DNA from 2 places in the Paenibacillus sp. FSL R7-0048 genome. Region 1 is predicted to be linked to the other one. Evidence: predicted binding sites of a transcription regulator. Region 1 holds the regulator's gene; the other holds the start of a gene.
The links. The regulator Rex, encoded in region 1, represses fermentation and respiration genes when NADH is low (regulators of the CRP and FNR family bind a similar motif). The targets are predictions, from matches to a motif close to TTGTGAAATATTTCACAA.
Positions count from the first base shown of each region.

Region 2: the regulator Rex is predicted to act here: its motif matches at 2,059-2,076, upstream of NSQ91_RS16735 (cytochrome ubiquinol oxidase subunit I).

Region 1 covers NZ_JBBORF010000001.1:4,781,478-4,800,331, reverse strand. The annotation lists gene NSQ91_RS21410 (CCA tRNA nucleotidyltransferase) at 1-800, shown strand, start outside; gene NSQ91_RS21405 (biotin--[acetyl-CoA-carboxylase] ligase) at 790-1,590, shown strand; gene panB (3-methyl-2-oxobutanoate hydroxymethyltransferase) at 1,927-2,793, shown strand; gene panC (pantoate--beta-alanine ligase) at 2,794-3,684, shown strand; gene panD (aspartate 1-decarboxylase) at 3,677-4,060, shown strand; gene NSQ91_RS21385 (tetratricopeptide repeat protein) at 4,172-4,813, shown strand; gene dinG (ATP-dependent DNA helicase DinG) at 4,940-7,801, shown strand; gene NSQ91_RS21375 (redox-sensing transcriptional repressor Rex) at 7,932-8,585, shown strand; gene NSQ91_RS21370 (amidohydrolase) at 8,572-9,873, shown strand; gene NSQ91_RS21365 (cell wall elongation regulator TseB-like domain-containing protein) at 10,046-10,564, shown strand; gene NSQ91_RS21360 (hypothetical protein) at 10,975-11,517, shown strand; gene NSQ91_RS21355 (AAA family ATPase) at 11,510-13,012, shown strand; gene NSQ91_RS21350 (3-hydroxyacyl-CoA dehydrogenase family protein) at 13,146-14,018, shown strand; gene NSQ91_RS21345 (acetate/propionate family kinase) at 14,015-15,223, shown strand; gene asnS (asparagine--tRNA ligase) at 15,245-16,543, shown strand; gene NSQ91_RS21335 (DnaD domain-containing protein) at 16,575-17,327, shown strand; gene NSQ91_RS21330 (RNA polymerase sigma factor) at 17,399-18,007, shown strand; gene NSQ91_RS21325 (hypothetical protein) at 17,998-18,495, shown strand; gene NSQ91_RS21320 (hypothetical protein) at 18,511-18,854, shown strand, end outside.
Region 2 covers NZ_JBBORF010000001.1:3,743,329-3,747,467, forward strand. The annotation lists gene NSQ91_RS16730 (hypothetical protein) at 1-1,674, shown strand, start outside; gene NSQ91_RS16735 (cytochrome ubiquinol oxidase subunit I) at 2,225-3,589, shown strand; gene NSQ91_RS16740 (cytochrome d ubiquinol oxidase subunit II) at 3,586-4,139, shown strand, end outside.

The DNA.
Region 1 (18,854 bases):
GCCAGCGGGATAAGCTGGCGCATATTGCTGTGGAGCGTGTCCGCGCGGAGCTGGACCGCATCGTCGAGGGGCCGCATCCTCTGCGCGGCCTCGGCATGCTAGCGCGCTGCGAGCTGCTGGCGCGCGGCAAAGCCCCGTTCCCCTGGACCGGAACCGATATGGCGGCTGCTGCCGCCTTAACGGCCGGGATCGGGGAACTGGAGAGCGCCCGCCTGCGGTGGGCGCTTCTCCTCCATGCCCTGAAGCAATCGGCCCAAGAGGCCGATGTGCTGCTGCGGGCATGGACGTTCTCGGGGACGACGCGGAGCGGCGTCGTCCAGGTGCTGCGGGTCCGCGAAGCTTGGACCGCTGCGATAGAGGCCATGCCGCCGGGTACGGGCGGCATGGAAGGTCTGCGGCGGCAATGGATCGCCGCCGTGCTGGCCTTCGGCGTGGAAGCCGCCGAAGGGTGGCTCTCGCTGCTGGCGATCCTGCCAGCCGCCGCACCTTCGCTTCCCGCTGTGGTTTCACTGGCGGCCTCTTCTGCCTTTTCCGTCGTGGAATTGACAGAGGCCTCAACAACACCTGCCGCTGTAAATGTACAAGCGGCAAGAGAATGGATCGCTCAAATGCCGCTAACCAGCCTTTCAGAGCTTGAGATTACAGGCAATGAGCTGGTGGGGGCTTTGGACAAACGTCCGGGACCATGGCTAGGCAAAATGTTAAATGGACTCCTGCAAGCGGTCGCTTCAGGTGATTTACCTAACGATAAACAATTATTACTGCTTGAAGCAAAAAGGATGGATAGACATGAGCGATGATAAAGCGCTGTCGCTAACTGAGCTGAAGCGAGAGACCTCCGCTTCGAATTGGGTAGGCGTCATTCAGTTGCTGGAATCTGTGGTGTCCACTCAAGAAGAAGCTAAGTTTTTAGCGGAGAACGGCGCGCCGGAAGGGACAACTGTCATCGCGGAAGAACAGACGGGCGCCCGAGGCCGAATGGGAAGAAAGTGGTTTTCTCCCCGTGGCAAGGGCATTTGGATGAGTATTGTGTTACGGCCCCAATTACCCTTGTCGGAGACTGCGCAGCTGACATTGCTGGCTGGGGTTGCCGTCTGTAAGGCAATTCGACGGGTAACAGGTGTAGATGCCGGCATCAAATGGCCGAATGATCTGCTCGCAGGCGGTCGTAAGATTTGTGGGATTTTACTGGAATCTTCTCTAAGAGAAGGGGAGCTTCATTATTGCATTGCTGGAATTGGCATTTCCGCGAACATGACAGAGGAAGATTATCCTGATCATCTGCAGGAGGTCGCGACTTCACTTCGGATTGAGCGGGGCGGTGCTCCAGTTGACCGTTCTGAGCTGGTAAAAGCGGTTTTGGACGAGCTGGAGATGCATTACAATTTGTACATGAAGCAAGGTTTTAAACCCATCAAAGAGCTCTGGGAGTCCATGTCAGTGACTTTGGGCCGCCAGATCGCACTGAATAGCCCTCAGGGGCGTTCTGAAGGTGTGGTAGTAGGTTTGGATGAAATAGGTGGTCTGCTGCTTAAAAACAGCTTGGGAGAGATCTCTAACGTATGCTCAGGTGAGATTGAACTTTTATAATATTTTTTATATGACAAGGGTATCATCCCTTGTCATATTTTTTTCGTGTAATTCCGAGCTTTTTTTGTTATACTATGGGTCGGAGGCGGTATCGTTTAACGAACTGTACTCTTGAACTGAAGAACTTTTTTATATTTTTATTATTGGAAATACCTTCATAACTGCGTTTGACGGTTACGTTGGATTCTGCTCTGAGCCGTAAGGACCGAGACAGAAGGGACGATCGCAAGTGACTCTTTTTTGCCCTTCGGACCTTTTTAGCAAATGATTGCTAAAAGGTTTTTTTGTTGCGATTTTTACGGGCAGGTTACTTAAAAAAGGAGGACGAAAAGAGAAATGGCAAACAAACAAGCGCTAAATATTGTAAAAATGAAAAAAATGAAAGCAGAAGGTGTGCCTCTGAGCATGCTGACCGCTTATGATTATCCGTCTGCAGTTCTTGCAGAAGAAGCAGGTATCGACCTTATTTTGGTTGGTGACTCTCTTGGGAATGTAGTCCTTGGATACGATACAACTTTACCGGTAACGATTGAAGATATGGTGTACCATACCCGCTCGGTAACTCGAGGAGCACAAAGCACCTTTATCGTGGCGGATATGCCATTTATGACTTATCACGGAAGTGTAGATGAAACTCTGCGGGGAGTGCGCAGATTAATGCAGGAAGGGCGGGCTCATGCCGTCAAAATGGAAGGTGGACTCGAGATTTGTGAGACTGTAGCTACGGTGGTAGCTGCGGGAGTCCCTGTACTGGGACATATCGGGCTTACTCCGCAATCCGTGAATATGATTGGTGGCTACCGGATTCAAGGCAAAGATGCCAAAGATGCGCAGCGCCTGATGGATGAAGCTAAGGCGCTTGAGGCCGCAGGTGCTTTTGCAATCGTTCTGGAGCTGGTAACGGAAGAAGTAGCCCAAGCGATCTCTGAAGCGCTTAGCATCCCAACCATTGGGATCGGTGCAGGCCGTTACTGTGATGGACAGGTATTGGTTTTCCATGATTTGCTGCGGTATGCCTCACCTTACCGTGAGAAACGTTTTGTCAAAACCTATGCGGATGTGGGTAATGTAATCCGTGAGGGCATCAGCCAATATGTGAAGGAAGTGAAGGGACGTTCCTTCCCAGATGAAAGTCACGTTTTTAATGCAGATGAAACGGTTTTGGAATCTTTATATGGCGCTGCAAGAAAGGAAGGGAAATAAATGAGAGTCGTCAGAAGCATTGAGCAGCTGCGCGAAGCTTTGGAGTATATGAGACAAGGCGGGCACGCCCCGATTGGGTTCGTTCCTACGATGGGATACTTGCATGACGGACATGCCAGTCTGCTTCGCCGGGCTGGAGAAATGAGCAACACAGTGGTAATGAGCATTTTTGTGAATCCTTTGCAATTCGGGCCAAACGAGGATTATGATTCCTATCCGCGTGACGAGCGTCGTGATTTGGAACTCGCTGAACGTGAGGGAGTAGATATTGTATTTATCCCCAGTGTGGAAGAAATGTATCCGCAGCCTACTCGGACTACGGTCTCGGTATCGGAGCTTACTACCCGTCTTTGTGGGGCTTCCCGCCCTGGGCATTTTGATGGTGTAACCACAGTGGTTAATAAATTCTTCAATATCGTACAGCCGGATTATGCTTTCTTTGGGCTGAAGGATGCTCAACAAGTTGCTGTGCTTCGCCGAATGGTGTCCGATCTTAATATGAATGTCGAAATTATTCCTTGTCCGATCGTTCGTGAAGGGGATGGACTTGCACTCAGCTCACGTAACGTATTCTTGTCTCCAGAGGAGCGTAGTCAGGCATTGGTGTTATCTCGTTCCTTACGTGAAGCACGTCAGTCTATTGAAGAAGGAAAAGTAACAACCGTTGCTGAAGTGCGGGAATTGTTGACATCGGTTATTTCCAGCTCTCCTCTAGCGGTGATTGATTATGCGGAGATCCTAACATTCCCTGATCTTGAAGGATTAGAGGATGAAGCTCTTTTATCAGAAGTGGATGGGGAAATTATAATAGCGCTCGCCGTGAAGTTTGGCAGAACACGCTTAATTGATAATAATGTATTTATTCCAAAGGAGGTTGCTGCACTTGTTTAGACATATGATGAAATCCAAAATTCACCGCGCAACAGTAACGGAAGCGAATTTAAACTATGTGGGCAGTATTACCATTGATGAGAGCTTGATGGAAGCCGCAGACATTCTTGAGAATGAAAAAGTTCAAATTGTGGATAACAATAATGGTTCGCGACTGGAAACCTATGTAATCCCTGGACCGCGTGGAAGCGGAGTGATCTGTCTTAATGGTGCCGCAGCTCGTCTTGTTCAGCCGGGCGATACAGTAATTATCATTTCGTATGCGATGTTGTCCTCAGAAGAACTGGAGTCACATAAGCCAACGGTGGTATTCGTGGATGAGAATAACAAACCAGTGAAGCTGGCTGATCATGAATTGCATGCTACAATCGCTTAATGTATGGACTTACGCCATGTAATGAATGGCAGGGATGAAAGACCCCGATCTCGCAGAAAATGAAGTCAGGCAAGCTGAACTGATTTCATCTTCAGTAAGGGGGGATCGCCCATGTTTCAACATTTGTTTGCTGAAATGAACAAGGTGCTTCAGGAGATCGTAACAGATTACCCTACAGCGGAGGGTGCCCGCCGGAACGAGCTTTTATGCAATTATAATATGCTGCATAGACTGAGCGACAAAGTGATGGATGAATGGCTCGCTTTTGCTGAGAAGCTTAGTTCCTTTCGCGAAAGTGCGGATTTTACAGCAGTGGTCGAAGAGGAAGTGCCGGAACAGGAAGCACCAGAGCTATGTATGGATTCCTTTGTAAGAGGTCAGGGGTATTATAAGCTGCTGATGTATGGAAAGTGTATTGATCAGTTTAAAGAAGTTATTGCGCAATACCCGGATAGCTTGGCTGCTCGATTATATTTAGCCATCTCTTATCTGCAGGAAGGTGACGGTGAGGCCGCTTGGAGTCATCTGAACCATATGCTGGGCTTGATACGGGAAACCAAGCTGAAAGCCATGGTTTATAATGCTTTAGGGTGCATACGAGCCTCACAGGAACGTTTCAATGAAGCGCAGGAATTGTTTGATCTTGCTTTGCAGCATGACCCTGCGCTTCCGGAACCAAACGTTAACTTAGAGGTATGCCGCCGTCGTGGAGGGAAGCTGCACTTTGGAAATCAGCTGGTTTCCCTTTTGTAAAAGAATAACGGTTTTGGAAATTTCCATTCAAGCGATGCATCCCCTGAACCAGTGGTGTGCATCGCCTTTTTTCGCAACTTCTGTTATGCTGATTAAGAGTCTCAATTGAAAGGGAATAGAATTATAATGAAATTTGCCGTGCTTGATTTTGAAACAACAGGAACCCAATCCGTGGGTGAAATTATCCAGGTTGGCCTTGCAATTATAGAAGAAGACCGGTCCATCTCCCGGGTATATGGTTCCTATGTCAAGCCCGGAACGCCGATTCCTCCTTTTATAACAGGTCTGACGGGGATTACCGATGATGATGTGAAGGATGCGCCTGAGCTGGATGAGATGATGATGGAGCTTGTTCCGCTCTTGGATGATGTTGTGCTCGTAGGGCATAATGTCGCTTTTGACTTCCATTTTTTACAAAATGCTTTAGATCGTTGTGGTTATTTGCCATTTCAAGGGCGGATTTTGGATACGATTGATTTTCTGAAAATTTGCTTTCCTTCGCTCACATCTTATCAACTTGGCTCTGTCAGTGCTCATTTTGGAGTGACACATGATCGTCCGCATCAGGCAGATAGTGATGCACTTGCGACTGCTTTAGTGCTGTTGAAATGTCTGGAGGAGCTCTACGAGCTGCCGCTGCTTACGATCCAGAGACTCTGTGAGCTGTTTACCGAAGAGGATAGTGATCTGGGCTGGTACTTTGATGGTCTGCTGCGAGAGCGGGAAGCGGAGACGCTACAGCCCGAAGGTGATCTGACTTTCTATCGTCAATTAGCGCTTGCAGTAGGAGATTGGACGGAGTTAGCGCCACCTAGAGATGAGCATGCTGAGAATCCGCTAGCGAATTTATCTTTTACTGATTATATGGACGAAGTAACCAAACGACTTAAAGACACATTACCGCAGTATGAAAGCCGGGAAGCTCAGGATATTATGATCAATGAGGTGATGACGGCACTTGCCGAAGACAAACACCTACTGATCGAAGCGGGCACAGGAACCGGTAAATCGCTCGGTTATTTGTTGCCTGCCATTTATCAAAGCGTTCGCACCAATGAAAAAGTCATGGTCAGCACTCATACCATTAATCTGCAGGACCAATTGCGCGAGCGGGATATCCCTTTGTTAACGCAGGTAGTTCCTTTTCCGTTTAAAGCTGCTATTTTTAAGGGAAGAGGGCATTATTTGTGTCTGCGTAAGTTTGAGCATAAAATTAATAAAAAGGACTTTATAAGCCCAAGGGAAGATGCGCTTACTGCCGCTCAGATGATTGTATGGCTCACTCAAAGTGAATCAGGGGATGATGAAGAGCTGAATTTAAGCGGCCGGGGCGGTGACTTCTGGGAGACGGTGGCAAGCGATACCGATTCCTGTCTGGGCCGTTCTTGTCCTTGGTTCCGCAAATGTTATTATCATAGGGCCAAGCATGAAGCTGGGATTGCTGACGTGGTTATTACGAACCACTCCAAGCTATTCGCAGATGTTAAGGCTGGGCACCAGCTGCTTCCGGCTTACGAGCATCTTGTCATTGATGAAGCACATCATTTAGAAGATGTGGCTGGTAAACATCTTGGCATGCATATGAAGCATTTCACTGTGGCACACACATTATCGCGGCTGTATAAAGATAGCCGAAACGGACAGCTTCCTGCTCTGCGTCAGATATTACAGTCGTCAGGCAGTGAAGAGGCTTCAGAATGGAGCGGAGTCATCGATCGGATCTACCCGGATCTGCTTACCGTCAAAGAAACCTGGGATGCACTCAGCGACAAGCTGTTCAGCCTTTTGCCGGAACGCAGTGATGCAGGGGCAGGGGAAGCGGGACAACTGGTTATGCGGTTGATTCCCGCCCGTAAGCCGAAGGATTGGGATGAATTGGTTGCGCTAGAGAACACTATGAATCTGACGTTAAGCGACATCATCCGTAAGGGTGATAAAATGCTTAACGAGATGCGTGACCAGGAAAGCCAATCCTCAGCAGACAGCCTTGTTACTGATATTAGCGGTTTATTTAAAGATTTGGCTTCCATACGTGAGCAAGTAAGATTCTTTATGGGGCTGAATGACGATAATGTAGTATATTGGTTGGAGGCAAATGGAAATTACCGCAGCAAATCACTTCAGCTGTATGCCGTCCCTGTGGATGTTAGCAGCCAGCTTAAAGAGTTGTTCTTCGATAAGAAAAAAAGCATCGTGCTTACCTCGGCGACGCTATCTGTAGATAAATCTTTTCAATTTATGATTGATAATCTCGGACTTAACGAAGCAGTAGAAGAGGGACGTCTAATGACCTCACTCCTTCCATCTCCCTTTAAGTATCGCGAGCAGGCACTGCTAGTTATACCGCGTGATTTTCCTAGTGTGAAGGGGAGTGTGGGCGATGCTCGATTTGTCGATACACTCGTACAGTCATTATCGGAAGCTGCTAAAACAACACGTGGGCGGATGCTGGTTCTGTTTACTTCTTATAAAATGCTGCGTCAGGTATATGATCCGCTTAAAGAGGCTTTGGCCTCACAAGAGATTACGGTGCTTGGTCAAGGCGTGGAAGGTGGCAGCCGGAGCAAGCTGATCCGCCGCTTTCAGGACAGTGCAGCATCCGTATTGCTGGGGACGAGCAGCTTCTGGGAAGGTGTAGATATTCCAGGTGAAGCACTGACTTGCCTGGCCATCGTGAGACTTCCGTTTCAACCACCGAATCACCCGTTGGCGGAAGCGAAGTCGGAGTTATTGCAGGCCCAGAAGAAGAATCCGTTCATGAAATTATCTGTTCCTCAAGCGGTTATTCGTTTTAAGCAGGGATTCGGAAGACTGGTTCGCACGGCGCAGGATCGCGGAATAGTTATTGTTTATGATACAAGGGTTATTGAATCTCATTACGGGAAGTATTTCCTTTATTCATTGCCTGGTCCCAAAATGGAGCATATGCTTACTGATCAAATGGTCCCTCGCATAGCGGAATGGCTAGAGGATGGCGGCGCTTCTTAAAACGCTCGTCTTCAGTTTAGCTCCTCCTTATCCTTAAGGGCGGTGTGTTACAGTACCGTCCTTAATAAGGAGAGGTAGACGTTTAAATATGGATTTTCACAAGAACATTACTATTTTTAGGAGGAAAAATATGAAATCGGATAAAATATCAGAAGCCGTTGTTCGCAGACTGCCTGTGTACTTGCGTTTTTTGAATGATCTCCAGAATCGCGAAATATTAACAGTTTCCTCTCAGGAACTTGGACAAAAGCTTGATCTTAATCCCGCACAGATTCGTAAGGATTTAGCATATTTTGGTGACTTCGGCAGAAAAGGTATCGGCTATGATGTAACGTATCTTATTGAGAAAATCCGTCATATCCTGAAGCTGGATCAACAGCTTAATGTAGCTTTAGTTGGAGCAGGTAATCTCGGACATGCCTTGTCTAATTACAATGCATATCTTAAAGATACTATGAAAATCACGGCTATATTTGATTCGTACGCTCCTAAGGTTGGACGTAAGATCAACTCCCTTACTGTGCAACCGATGGATGAACTAGGCAGCACGATTCGTGAGCAAGGTATTCGCATTGCCATTATTACCGTACCTGATTCAGAAGCTCAAAATGTAGCAGATATTCTCATTTCTTCTGGGATTGAAGCGATTTTGAACTTTGCCCCTGTGATTCTGAAGACACCACCGAATATCCGGGTGCATGCAGCTGATTTTACAACTGATCTGCAAAGTCTTGCTTATTACTTGCGGGATGGAAAGGAAGAAAGCGAACATGAACAACAATAAAACGATAATTAAGGGCGGGTATTTTCTGACTCCGGGAACGGATGAGCCGGTTCTGAGTGGATATATGACTATTGAAGATGATTTAATCACTTACATAGGAAAAGAAGAGCCTCAGATGGAAGCTGGAGTGCAAGTGGTTGATGGCAGCCGTCTGCTGTTCATGCCTGGACTTGTAAACACACATGGTCATGCGGCGATGTCTTTGCTGCGTGGATATGGAGATGATTTAGCGCTACAAGTGTGGCTTCAGGAGAAGATGTGGCCAATGGAGGAAAAGTTCACCGGTGATGATGTATACTGGGGAACCTCCTTATCTGTATTGGAAATGCTGAAGGGTGGAACTACGACCTTCCTCGATATGTATGATCATATGGACCGAGTAGCCGAGGTAGCTGAGTTATCAGGTATCCGTTCCGTATTGATGCGTGGTGTGATCGGGTTATGTCCAGAGGATGTACAGAATCACAAGCTTGCGGAAGCAATTTCTTTTGCCCGTAACTGGCATGGAAAGGCTGAAGGTAGAATTACTACTATGATCTCGCCGCACGCCCCTTATACTTGCCCTCCGGACTTCCTGGTTAAGTTCGTGCAGGCAGCGCATGATCTGGATTTACCGATGCATACGCATATGTCCGAAACGAAACGTGAAGTGGAACAAAATGTGGCGGATTACGGGTTGCGTCCTGTAGCTCACTTAGAGAAGCTTGGCATGTTCACACGTCCCTCGATAGTTGCACATGGTGTTCATTTAAATGATGAAGAGATTGAGATCTTGGCTCGCCATAATGTGGGTGTATCTCATAATCCGGGCAGTAATTTGAAGCTGGCTAGCGGAGTGGCTCGGGTTACTGATCTTCTAAAAGCTGGTGTGAAGGTGTCTCTTGGCACGGATGGCGCGGCAAGCAACAATAACTTGGATATGTTTGAAGAGATGCGGCTTGCAGCTCTCATTCATAAGGGTGTCAGCGGTGATCCAACGGCTGTTCCAGCTCCAGAGGCTCTGCGTATGGCTACAGAATATGGCGCGCAGTCCATCTTTTTAAATAATGTAGGCAGACTTGCTGTAGGGATGAAAGCAGATTTCATTGCTATTGATATCGATCAGCCGCATTTGCTGCCACACACAGATCTGTTGTCTCATGCAGTTTACTCTGCTAGCGCTAAGGATGTTGAGCATGTGTGGGTGAATGGTAAACAGGTCATCAAGCATGGACAATGCTTAACCCTGGATGAGGAAGCTATCCGGCGTAAAGCGCAAGAAGCCTTCGAAGGTTTATTGAAGCGTTAAGTCTGGAGAATAACGAATAAATAATAGGCTGCGACTTTTTGCTTTTAGCAAAAGTTGCGGCCTTTTGTGTATTTTTAAGGCTGGGAAAGCTAGAAAATTATGAAATTTTGGATAAACGCGCGGGTGTGTTATATAATCAAAAAAGATATATTACTAGAAAGGGAGCTGTACCTTGAAGAAAAGGAAAAAATGGATCCTCCTGGGGTCAGTTCTGATTCTGCTCCTGGGGTTTGGACTTATCCAGTTCTATGCCTATATTATGAAAGATCAATGGAACGAGCGTGATATCGCTAAGGATGTTGCCAAAACCAGAGCGGGTCTAACAGAGGTAACTAAAGCACAAAAATCGGTTTGGGATGAAAATGCAGTGTACTGGGTTTTAACAGGAAAAAATGAAGCCGGGACTGCTCTTATGGTCTGGGTCCGCTTTACGGTAGATGGAAAATTTGCTGAAGGCGACGACGCAGTGTTTGCTGAGGAACTAAGTAAAGGAACCTCGGAAGCCCAAATACGCGGCATTATCAAAGCTGATCTTCCGGACATAACGATTGAACGCTTGCTGCCGGGAGTATATAACGGAGAGTATGCTTGGCAGCTTTTTTATAAACAGAGCGGTCGGTATTATTATCAATTTTATCGCTTTTCGGATGGGTCCCGAATGGGCGAAGGTTACAGTTTACCTAAAAGTTAAGCTGAACATAAGGGAATTAAGGGTGGCATAGTAAACAAGCGAACTTATTATAAGTTCGCTTGTTTACATTTATTTGATGTACAAAAGTGATATACTAAGTGATATACTGAATGGGTGGTTATCACCGAATATTCTCTTATATTCACATACGAAAATAGGCCGATTGATTAAAAATCAAGGCCGGTTTTGTCGAAAGTGAGGAATTTATTTGGTATTGATGGAAATATTTAAAAAATTAAATTTTAAATATATTCACATTTATTTTGAAATTAGTATATACACCTGTGATATACTACTACTTGTAATTAGAACAGCAATAAGAGACTTCAGTCTCTCTGATGAGCTCTCAAGTAGCTATAAATTATTATAATGAGCTTTATATTTTGTCATCTTTGAGAGGAGGACGTTTCTTGAAATTACGTCTTGTACCTGTGCTGATAACGTCTCTACTGTCGGCTACTCTATTGTTTGGTGGCTTCTTTTTGTATCGTCAGTTTGCAATGCAGGAACCACTTCAGAAGATTGTATCTCAATATGAGGGCGTCAATAATTCTCATATCAGTATTAACCGCAATGAGGTCACTTTGAAACTTGATCTCCAGCCAGGCACGAAATTACGTGAACTGGTTCAGTACGTCTCCCAAGAAGGAAAATCGATGATTGATGGACGTACACTAAAACTTGATGTAGAACAGAACTCCAGTGAACTGCTGGATGAATACTGGGATAAAGCGATGTTCTCTGTAGCCGAAGCCATGGAGAGCCGTAAATATACACTTATACCCACAGAACTTGATGGACTCAAAGCGCAATATCCGCAATATAAAAATGTGATAGCCTCAACAGAAATTGATGACAATAATGTCTATGTAAGCTTGAGTAATGGAAAAGAAAGCAAATTTATTATTTTGCCGCGTAAACCTGCGACATTGGGGGTATGGAATAATGCCTAAATACCTTAAAGAAATTCTAATCGGATTTATTCCTGTCTTGTTTATTTTTATGGCTTTTCTAGGCATTAATATATTCCCGATTGTAATTGCTGCTGGGATGCTCACGGCCTTACTTATCATTGCTCATTTAAGAGGCGGACTTGCGGTAAATGCAGGTGCCGGGAAGAAACGCAAGAAGGATGGACCTTCAAAGCTTACTTTTGAAGAAATTGGCGGGCAAGACAATGCAAAACAGGAGCTTCGTGAAGCGTTGGATTTTTTGATCCGGCATGAGGAAATCAGCAAATTCGGGATTCGGCCTTTGAAAGGGATTCTGCTTACAGGCCCTCCAGGAACAGGTAAGACCCTTATGGCTAGAGCAGCAGCACATTATACGAACTCTGTATTTGTGGCAGCATCAGGCAGTGAGTTTGTAGAAATGTACGTAGGTGTCGGTGCCGGCCGTATCCGCGATTTGTTTAAGGATGCCCGTACCCGCGCCCTTAAGGAAAACAAGCAAAGCGCTATTATTTTCATAGATGAAATTGACGTAATTGGCGGAAAGCGTGAAGGCGGACAGCAGCGAGAATATGATCAGACCTTGAATCAGCTGTTGACTGAGATGGACGGGATCTATAACAACGAAACACCACGCATTCTACTGGTAGCAGCCACTAACCGTAAAGAAATGCTTGATTCAGCATTGCTGCGTCCTGGCCGGTTTGACCGTCATATTCAAGTGGACATGCCTGATAAAAAAGGCCGCAGATCGATTCTCGAATTACATGCCAAAAATAAGCCGCTTCATGCCAATGTGAACCTCGATAAAATTTCCGAAGAAGCCTATGGTTTCTCCGGTGCTCAGCTCGAAAGTGTTATGAATGAGGCAGCAATTTATATGATGCGTGAGGAATTGACAGAGGTTGAGCAGCGGCATCTGTCGATGGCGATTGACAAGGTTATGATGGGGGAAAAAACGGACAGAGAAACAAACCACGAAGAGAAAAAGCGGGTGGCAATCCATGAATTGGGACATGCCATTATGGCTGAGCTGCTCCGTCCGGGAAGTGTCAGTCAGGTTACGCTGACTCCGCGGGGGCAAGCCCTTGGTTATGTACGTCACAATCCTCAACAAGAGCAGTATCTGTACACTAAAGATTATCTAGAAGATCAGATTATGATCGCACTTGGTGGAGCGGCTGCAGAAGAAATGTATTATGGCGGACGAAGCACAGGTTCGCGTGGCGATTTTGATCAGGCCCTGAATATTGTCGAAACCATGATGAAATCCGGATTGACTTCGTTGGGTATCGCCAAGCTGGAAATGGTTACCACTGAAGAGCTTATGAAGGAAAACAGTAAAATATTGGATGAATTGATGGTACGTACTCACGACCACCTTGAAAAGCAACGAAATGTATTTGATTTCTCCCTTGACATTTTAATGAAGGAAGAAGTGCTCTCTGGAGAGCAATTTCGATGTCAATTTCGTGACAGCGTGCGTTTACCAGCATAAATATTTATGCTGGTTATTTTTTTTTACTTTTCAGGCATGCTAAGATATCATTATATGTCGGGCTTTATAAATTTTTGCGACAGACAAGGTACAATACAAAAGTATAGATACCTGAAAGGATGGAGACTTTTTTATGAATTTCAAGAAAATTGGTGTCATCGGCGGTGGCACAATGGGACAAGGGATTGCCGAAATGCTGGCAGCCAAGGGCCTGGATGTATTGCTGGTGGAGAAAACCCCTGAGAAACTGGACTACTCCTACGAAATGATCGAGACAAGTCTAGATAAGCAACTGGAGAAATGGGCGATCACTCAAGCTGAGAAGAAGCTGATTCTTAGCCGTATTCAAAAAGTGACACATTTCGCAGAGCTGAGCTCTTGTGACATGGTTATCGAAACAATCGTTGAGGATTTAGAAGAAAAGAAAAAAATATTGAATCAACTGGATCAAGTATGTCCAAACCACATTATTCTTGCCAGCAATACGTCAACACTTAGCTTGACTGAACTTGCAAGTTCTACAATGTATCCGGAACGCGTGATCGGAATGCATTTCATATACCCTGTAGCTAAAGTGGATCTTGTTGAAATTGTACGCGGTCTGAAAACTTCAGATGCTACTTTTGAAGATACAAAATCCTTTGTTGATGAAATTGTTGAGAAAAAAGGTGTAATGATCTATGAATCCCCAGGATTTGTAACATCACGCCTCATTTGCTTGTTTATCAACGAAGCTATGCATGTATTGCAAGAGGGCGTTGCCTCCGCACAGGATATTGACGATGCTATGCGTATTGGTTATCAATTCCAATATGGACCGCTTGAAATGGCTGACAGATTTGGTCTGGATTCGGTTCTTGCTGCACTCGAAAATATGTTCCGTGAATATGGTGAGCTGAAATATCGTCCTTCCACGATCCTTAAGAAGATGGTGCGTGCAGGACAATTAGGTATGAAATCAGGCGAAGGCTTCTTCCAGTACGACAAGGATGGTGACCGTATATGAATATTCTAGTAATTAACTCCGGTAGTTCTTCTTTAAAATATCAATTGTACAATATGGCTGATGAATCCGTTTTGGCTAAAGGTTTGGTGGAACGTATCGGGATGGATTCCTCCATTCTGAACCATAAACCTACTGGTAAAGCTGAAGTAACAGAAGTAAGTGAAATTTTGGAGCATAACACAGCGATTCGTAAAGTTCTAGCTTGCCTAACGGATAAAGAGCATGGCGTTATTGAATCCATTAAAGAAATCAATGCTGTGGGTCACCGTGTAGTACATGGTGGTGAATTCTTCAAAGCTTCCGCACTTGTGGACGCTGATGCCAAGACTAAAATTCGTCAATTGTTTGACCTTGCACCCCTGCATAACCCAGCAGCAATGATGGGGATTACGGCTTCTGAAGTAAATATGCCGGGTGTACCGCAGGTTGTTGTATTCGATACTGCATTCCATCAAACAATGCCTGAAAAAGCTTATATGTACGCGATTCCTAGAGTACTGTACAATAAATATAAAGTTCGTCGTTATGGCGCACACGGTACATCACACGACTTCGTAAGCAAAGCTGCTGCGGAGTACTTGGAGCGTCCGTTGGAAGATCTGAAGATCATTACTTGTCATATCGGTAACGGAGGTAGTGTAACTGCAGTTCAAGATGGAGTGTCTGTGGATACTTCCATGGGTATGACTCCTCTGGAAGGTTTGATGATGGGGACTCGCAGTGGTGATCTTGATCCAGCAATTGTACCTTACGTGATGAACAAGGAAGAATTGTCCGTAGGCGAAGTTAACTCCATGTTAAACAAACATAGTGGACTCCTAGCAATTTCGGGCGTAAGCAGTGATATGCGTGATATTATTGAGGGTATGGAAAAAGGTGAGCCTAATTCCACGCTAGCTTTTGAAATGTATGAGTACCGCTTGCGCAAGTATATCGGTTCTTATGCGGCTGCTATGAACGGTGTAGATGCTATCGTATTCACTGCTGGTGTTGGTGAAAATGCTTCATTGCTACGTGAGAAACTGCTAAATAACCTTACGTTCCTGGGTATTGAGTTGGATGTTGAAGCTAATAAAGTTCGCTCCGGCGACCCGCGTCGTATCTCTACGGTAGATTCCAAAGTGCAGGTGCTTGTAGTTCCGACTAACGAAGAGCTTGTCATCGCACGTGATACAAACCGTATTGTGCAAGGAATTAACGGCTAAATTAGAGGAGAGATTGAAGGCATGGCTAACAAGAGTGTAATCAAGAACGTGAATGAACATGTTGGAGAAAGTGTTGTTATCGGTTGTTGGGTAAACAACAAGCGCTCCAGTGGTAAAATTCAGTTCCTGCAGCTTCGCGATGGTACAGGTTATATTCAGGGAGTTGTAGTGAAATCAGAAGTGCCTGAAGAGGTATGGGATGCAGCTAAGAGCCTCACACAGGAAAGCTCATTGTATGTGACCGGTATTATTCGTGAGGAGCCTCGCAGTCAATCCGGTTTTGAAATGACTGTTACCGGAATTGAAGTTCTGCACCTTACAGAGAATTATCCAATTACTCCGAAAGAGCATGGCGTTGATTTCTTGATGGATCACCGTCACCTCTGGCTCCGTGCCTCGAAGCAGCGGGCTGTTCTGGTTATTCGTGCGGAGATTTTCCGGGCAATCCAACAGTTCTTCAACGAGAGCGGATTTACAAAGGTGGATCCTCCGATTCTGACGCCAACGTCAGCAGAGGGAACTACTAACTTGTTCCACACGAAATACTTCGATGAGGATGCTTACCTGACCCAAAGCGGACAGTTATACATGGAAGCTGCAGCTATGGCACTGGGCCGTGTATATTCCTTTGGACCCACCTTCCGTGCGGAGAAATCTAAGACTCGTCGCCACTTGATCGAGTTCTGGATGATCGAGCCTGAAATGGCCTTCACAGATCATGAAGAAAGCTTGAAGGTTCAGGAAGAGTTTATTAGCTTCGTAGTACAATCCGTATTGAAGAATTGCCGTGCGGAGTTGGAAGCGGTAGGCCGCGATATTTCCAAGTTGGAGAATATCAAAGCACCATTCCCACGCATTACTTATGACGATGCGATCAAGTTCTTGAATGATAAAGGCTTTGAAGATATTGCTTGGGGTGATGATTTTGGTGCACCTCATGAAACAGCAATCGCTGAAGCATACGATAAACCTGTATTTATTACTCATTATCCTGCTTCATTCAAAGCGTTCTACATGAAGCCGGATCCAAATCGTCCTGAAGTCGTACTGTGTGCTGATATGATCGCTCCTGAAGGTTATGGAGAGATTATTGGGGGTTCACAGCGGATCGATGATCCTGCGCTGCTTGAAGAGCGTTATAAAGAGCACAATCTTTCGATGGATTCTTATAAATGGTACATGGATCTGCGTACTTACGGATCTGTACCTCACTCCGGTTTTGGACTTGGGCTTGAGCGTACTGTAGCTTGGATCTGTGGTCTTGACCATGTACGTGAGACTATTCCATTCCCACGTACACTGTACCGCCTCTACCCATAAGTTCTTAGGATTTGAACAAAGGGGGAAGCACATGGACGGCAAGACATGGAGTACCTGGAGCGAAGGCGTCTCCTTCGGTCTGGAGAACGGAATGGCCGTCATACCTTACGCTTTACTGAAGTATTACCGGAAGCTGAATTTAAGCGGAAGTGAAGCGATGCTGCTGATTCATCTGCTCTCCTTCAGGCAAGTGGAAGGGATTGAGTTCCCTTCTCTGGAGGAGCTTCAGGTCGTAACTGGTCGTAGCATTTCCGTTCTCGCCGGAGAATTGCAGAAGCTCATGAAGGAAGGTTTCATTAGCATCGATGGAGACAACGATGAGCTAAGAGATATCCATTATGAACGCTACAATTTCTCAGGGCTATATGGAAAGCTAGGTGCTTATCTTGCGACAGCTGTACAAGAAAATGAGCAAGATAAGGACAAAAGGGCATATGCAACATCAGCTCCCCGGGCTGCTGCGTCAGGTGGAGGATTCGGAACTCCCCCCACATCTCCTTCTTCACTTGGAGATAAAGAGGAGAGCCGGAATCTATTCAGTATTTTCGAGAAGGAATTCGGGCGCCCGCTGTCTCCAATGGAATGTGAGACGATTTCCAGCTGGGTGGATCAAGACCGATATCCTGAGGAGCTGATTCTGTTAGCACTCAAGGAATCAGTATTTGCGGGGAAGGTTCATTTTCGTTATATCGACCGGATATTGCTGGAATGGGCCCGTAACCGGGTCAAGAACGCTCAGGATGTTAAGACGTATACACAAAAATTCCGCAATGGTGGAAGATAGAACGTTTAGGAGAGAACCGTATTGCTTTAGCTATTGCTAGAGTCTGTACGGTTCTTTTTTTATTTTTTTAGATAAGTGCAGGGGTAGGCGAAGAACTCAGCGTCTATTGCTGTGGGAAGGAGGGGAGAGTCATTGAGGAAGAGCTATTAATCAAGCGGATTTGCCAAGGAGACGAAGATGCGTTTCGCCAGTTTGTAAATACATACAGTCAGCACATATACAAAATCACCTATTCTGTATTACGTGAAGTCAAAGGGGCTGAAGACGCTGCTCAGGAAGCTTTTCTTCAGATGTATAAATCTCTCCCTGACTACCGTTATCAAGGCTTAAAATCATGGATTACGCGGATCGCCTTAAATAAGGCTATTGATGCCAAACGTAAACGTGATCGGCTACGAGAGTTACCTGTTGACTATGAGCTTGTGCTGAGCCAGACACCTTCTAATGAGGAGGATGTACTAGCCACTGTTGTCCGTCGTGACCGGATGAATCGTCTGTCGGGTGAGATCAACAATTTACCGGAGGGTCATCGGGAAATTATGGTGGCTTATTATCTGGAAAATAAAAAATATGAGCAAATTGCTGCTGAAAATGAAATTACTCTGAAGACGGTGGAGTCCAGACTATATAGGGCGAGACAATGGATGCGAAAACATTGGAAGGAGGACGAATGGCTATGATGAAGAGTGGAGAAAACTTAATTCGCCGCGAGCAGGCAAAAGCTTATCTTGAAGGGCAAAAAGATAGTATAGAACGAGAAGAATGGGAACAAATGCTGCTCGAGGATGAAGACATATTTTTTTCATACATGGAGATGCTGGATGAGCTAAAGGAGGACCTGCCTTCATTGGAGAATTCGTCTGCTTTTACAGAGAGAGTTATGGGTGATTGGGTGGCTCCGGTGAGATCTTCAGTAGTCATAGAAGAAGTAGCGGGGCAAGAAGAAGGATCACGGCGTTATCGCTGGTATGAAAAAACAATCTTTCATTATGCCGTTGCTGCTTCGTTAACGCTGTTGATTATGTCTTCCGGGATGTTTGATAAGTTACTCACGGGTGAAATGGAGCTTATTGTCCCTAAGAAAGATAATTCGCCATCTTATAGCGAACAATTCATGCAAGCCACCAGCGGATGGTTGAGCCGGATTATGGACGGAAGACAGAAATGAGAGGAGAAATGAACAATGCAACAGCAGCGTAATAAAATTAAGGGTCTTTTTCTTAATATGATTCCTGGAGCAGGTCATTATTATATGGGAAGACGCCCACAAGGGATTGTTTATTTTTTGCTAAGCTTTGGTGTGTTATTTATGTCATTCTTAATCGCTATGGCTGAAGGGGATGAGGGAATTCTGGCATTGGGCGTGATCGGATTCTTACTTCTATGGATCTTTTCGATGATTCATCTGGTGATTAAATTACTGCAAATGCCCACTCCAATTGTAGCGCCTGATGGATCAATGCTGGATTTTAGTTCTACTATGCCCGTAAAGACGGAGGATAATGAACGTGTGCATGTCATCTTATT
Region 2 (4,139 bases), 1.0 Mb from region 1:
GTATTTATTAGTGCGATGGTGGCAGAAGGGTTATTTTTAATCACAAGAAATTTTTGGCTGCTTGCGCTTTCTATCCTCTTGCTGATCATAGCGGGCATATGGAGAGGACTCTTGGGGCAAAAGGTAAGCAGAAGAGTTACTCCGTTTCTAGTGGTTCGTAAAGTGTTATTCAGCATTGCTGCACTTATCGTTACTGCACTTTGGGGTATTGGAATCTATGCAAAACCTATTACAACACCTGTAGCATTAGCTGCTGATACGACAGTGACGATCGATGAACGCAAATTGGATTCTGCAGCAGTGATGCTCAAAGATATTGAAGTAATGAATTCTTTTGGAAGCCGTACAACCGGCTCTGAGGGTCACAATCAGTTTATTGCTTGGCTGAAGCAGCAGGTATCGGATATGGGGCTGCAAGTTTATCGTGATCGCTATACTTTTGACCGATGGGAAGAAAAGAACAGCGCTTTAATGATTGATCAGCAGGCAATTCATGTCTCTTCAGCTTTTCCCTATTCCGGGGAAACTGACGAAAAAGGTGTAACTGGGGAGCTGGTGTATACGAAGCGTGGTGAATATGGCCAGGCCAGCGGAAAAATTGCTGTCATTGAAATTGAGAATTTCAGAAATTTTCCAAGTGGGATCGTTATGAATATGCGGGATTCATCACCAATGGACAACCAAATTACCCCAAATGAAGGCGATCTAGTCCTCACTACAGCTTTAAAAGAAGCTAAATTGGAGCAAGCGAAGGAAAAGGGCGTAAAAGCTGTTGTTTTAGTCTGGAAAGGGGTATCTGACGATAAGGTTGAAGAGCAATATGTGCCTTTTACCACCGATTATGCTGGAATCCCTGCGATCTGGGTTAATGAAACGGAAGGGCAAAAGGTTATCAGGGCAGCTCAGGAGCATAAAGAAGGTACGGTTATTTTAGAAGCGGTAATACAAAAAGATGCCCCCACAGAATCCTTTTATGTGAAAATTGACGGTAAGAATAAAGACGAAGCAATTATCGTAAATACTCATACGGATGGGATAAATGTGGTGGAGGAGAATGGCGCTGTGGGCATGCTGTCTATGATTCGTTACTTACAGCAGGAGCAGCCGGAACGTACGATGATATTTGCTTTTGTGACAGGGCATTTTAGATTACCGGAGTTCAAAGGGTCCTCTCAGGCAACTTCCACCTGGATGGAGGGGCATCGAGAGCTGTGGGATGGCAAGAATGGCCATTTAAAAGCTGTAGCTGGAATTACGGTCGAGCATTTAGGCAGCATGGAGTGGAAGGACGATGATACGGGTCACTATGGTCCAACTGGACAAATAAGTACAGAATATACCTATGCGGGCAATGAAATGATGGCAGCCATTTGGCTGAAGGCTATTGAAAAGACAGATAGCACACGTACTGTATTATTGCGTGGACATAACAAGTTTGAGTTTGGAGAGAGTCAGCCCTTATTTGAAGCAGGGATACCGGTGATTGGTTTCATTCCAATGCCCGACTATCTGCTCGTGGATAGTGACAACAGAGAGATGGACAAATTTGATGCAAAGCTAATGCATACGCAAATTGTATCGTTGCTGAAAGCGGTCAAGCTAGTGGACGGAACGGAGACGACTAAGCTTGGGAAGTCAGATGGGTATTCTTTTTTCTACGGCCGTACTAAATGATATTGGCAGATCAAGATTTGTCATGACGAAGATGACATTAGCTTTAATTCAAAAAACACTGATGATTTGAGTCAGTGTTTTTTTATTGCAAAAGGGGGATATATTACGGCTCAAAATGAGAAAATATCGTTTTTTTGCCAGCATCGAAGTAGGAGGGAACTTGTGACATCATATATACACTAATCAATCAATAGCTCCTTCGGGTACTTTTTGTGTTATTCACTGAGTTGTCAGAAAGATTTGACCCTTTCTTGAACGTTTAGGGATTAAGAGATATCTGTGATTGAATTACTTGCAATTTAAGATAAGATGATTTTAATTATTAGGTCACATTATAATTTTGACTGCTCAGTATCAGGTAAATCGGGCTCGCCAACTCTTGCTTTGTGAATTTTTTCTCTTTTTACATAGCAAAGAACGATGAACGTCATACTAAAACGAACAGGCAACGATGTCGCTGAACCTTGCTAAACCTGATATTGAATGCAGCCAACAGTTAGCAGGCCTAATCATAGAAAAATGAACAGTGTTTTGAAGGGAGCAGTAAAGAATGGCAATTGATACGGTGCTATGGAGCAGGCTGGTGACAGGCTTGACTCTCGGGTTCCACGTTATTTTTGCGACGATTGGCGTCGGTATACCGCTAATGATCGCTATAGCAGAGTTTATCGGGATTCGGAAGAAGGACCCCCATTATACACTTATGGCAAAGCGGTGGTCTCGAGGATTTGTCATTTCTGTGGCGGTTGGTGTCGTGACCGGTACAGCGATTTCACTACAGCTGGCCCTGGTATGGCCGAATTTTATGAAACTGGCTGGGAATGTCATTGCACTTCCGTTATTCATGGAGGTGTTCGCGTTCTTCTTTGAAGCTATCTTCTTGGGCATTTATTTGTATACATGGGGTCGGTTCAAAAATCCGTATATCCATTGGCTGCTGACGATACCGATTGTCGCCGGGGCAGGCATGTCTGCCGTTTTTATTACGACGGTGAACGGATTCATGAACCAGCCTGAAGGCTTTGTCATGGAAGCAGGCCAATTCACAGCGATTAACCCGGTGCAAGCGATGCTGAATACGGCGACGTTCTCCAAAGTGTTCCATGTATTAAGCTCGGCCTATTTGACAGGAGCTGCCTTGTTAGCCGGGATTGCAGCCTTCGCGATGCTGAGAAAAGGTGTGTCCGCATACCACAAAAAATCTTTAAATCTCATGATGGCGGTCGTTTTACTATTCGGTTTGCTGAACACGTTAGCCGGTGATGTGTCTGCCAAGTTTTTGGCCGAGCATCAGCCAGAGAAGCTTGCAGCGGCAGAGTGGCATTTTGAGACGAGCAGCAGTGTGGATTTGGTACTATTGGGATGGCTGAATGCAGAGCATGAAGTTCTAGGGGCTCTTCATCTGCCGAAGCTGCTCAGCTTCCTGGCCTTTGGAGACTTTAATGCAGAGGTGACGGGGCTCGAGGAATTCCCCAAGGAAGAATGGCCACCGCTTCTCGTTCATTATCTGTTTGATTTAATGGTCGGAATTGGATTTACTCTGCTCGCGATTTCGTTTCTATATTTTCTGTTTGTGTTCTGGAAAAAGCGTAATGAGCTTAACAAGTGGATGCTTCGCATCATCGCACTGAGCGCCCCTCTCGCTTTTCTGGCTGTTGAGCTGGGATGGTTTTATGCAGAGATTGGCCGACAGCCGTGGATTATCCGTGGATATATGCGTGTTGAGGAGGCTGCCACGTCTTCACCGAATGTAAGAATTATATTCTTCGCCTTATTGCTCTTGTACATCGTTCTCGGCAGTATGTGTGTAATCGTGCTGAGACGCTTGTTCAACAATAATCCGGCAGAAGCTGAGATGGAGAAATGGATAAAGGATCATCCTAATCAATTTACGGAAAAGGGGGGCACTGAATGATGAGTTACGAATTGATTGGCATCTCGGTGCTCTGGCTGTTTTTGTACGGCTATTTAATTATAGCTTCCATTGATTTCGGAGCGGGTTTCTTCGCCTTTTATGCACGTTTAACAAAGCAGGATCATCTCATTAATCGTCTGATTTCCCGATATTTATCACCCGTATGGGAGATTACAAATGTATTTTTTATCTTTTTCTATATTGGCATCGTCGGTTTTTTTCCGGACACAGCCTATTATTATGGCTCCGCGTTACTTGTTCCGGGAAGCATTGCAGTGATTCTTCTTGCGATTCGCGGTTCATTCTATGCTTTTGAAAATTACGGTTCCAAGAAAAACATAGTATATCTTTTTTTGTACGGAGCTACAGGTTTGCTTATTCCAGCATCGTTGTCAGTGGCGCTAACTTTGTCTGAAGGCGGCTTTATCGTGAAGCAGGGGGAAACGGTTTCTCTAGATTACTGGGCGCTGTTTACCAATCCGTTATCGTGGAGTATCGTTGGACTGGCAATCGTGTCCGTTTTGTTCATTAGCGGCTCATTTCTGACATT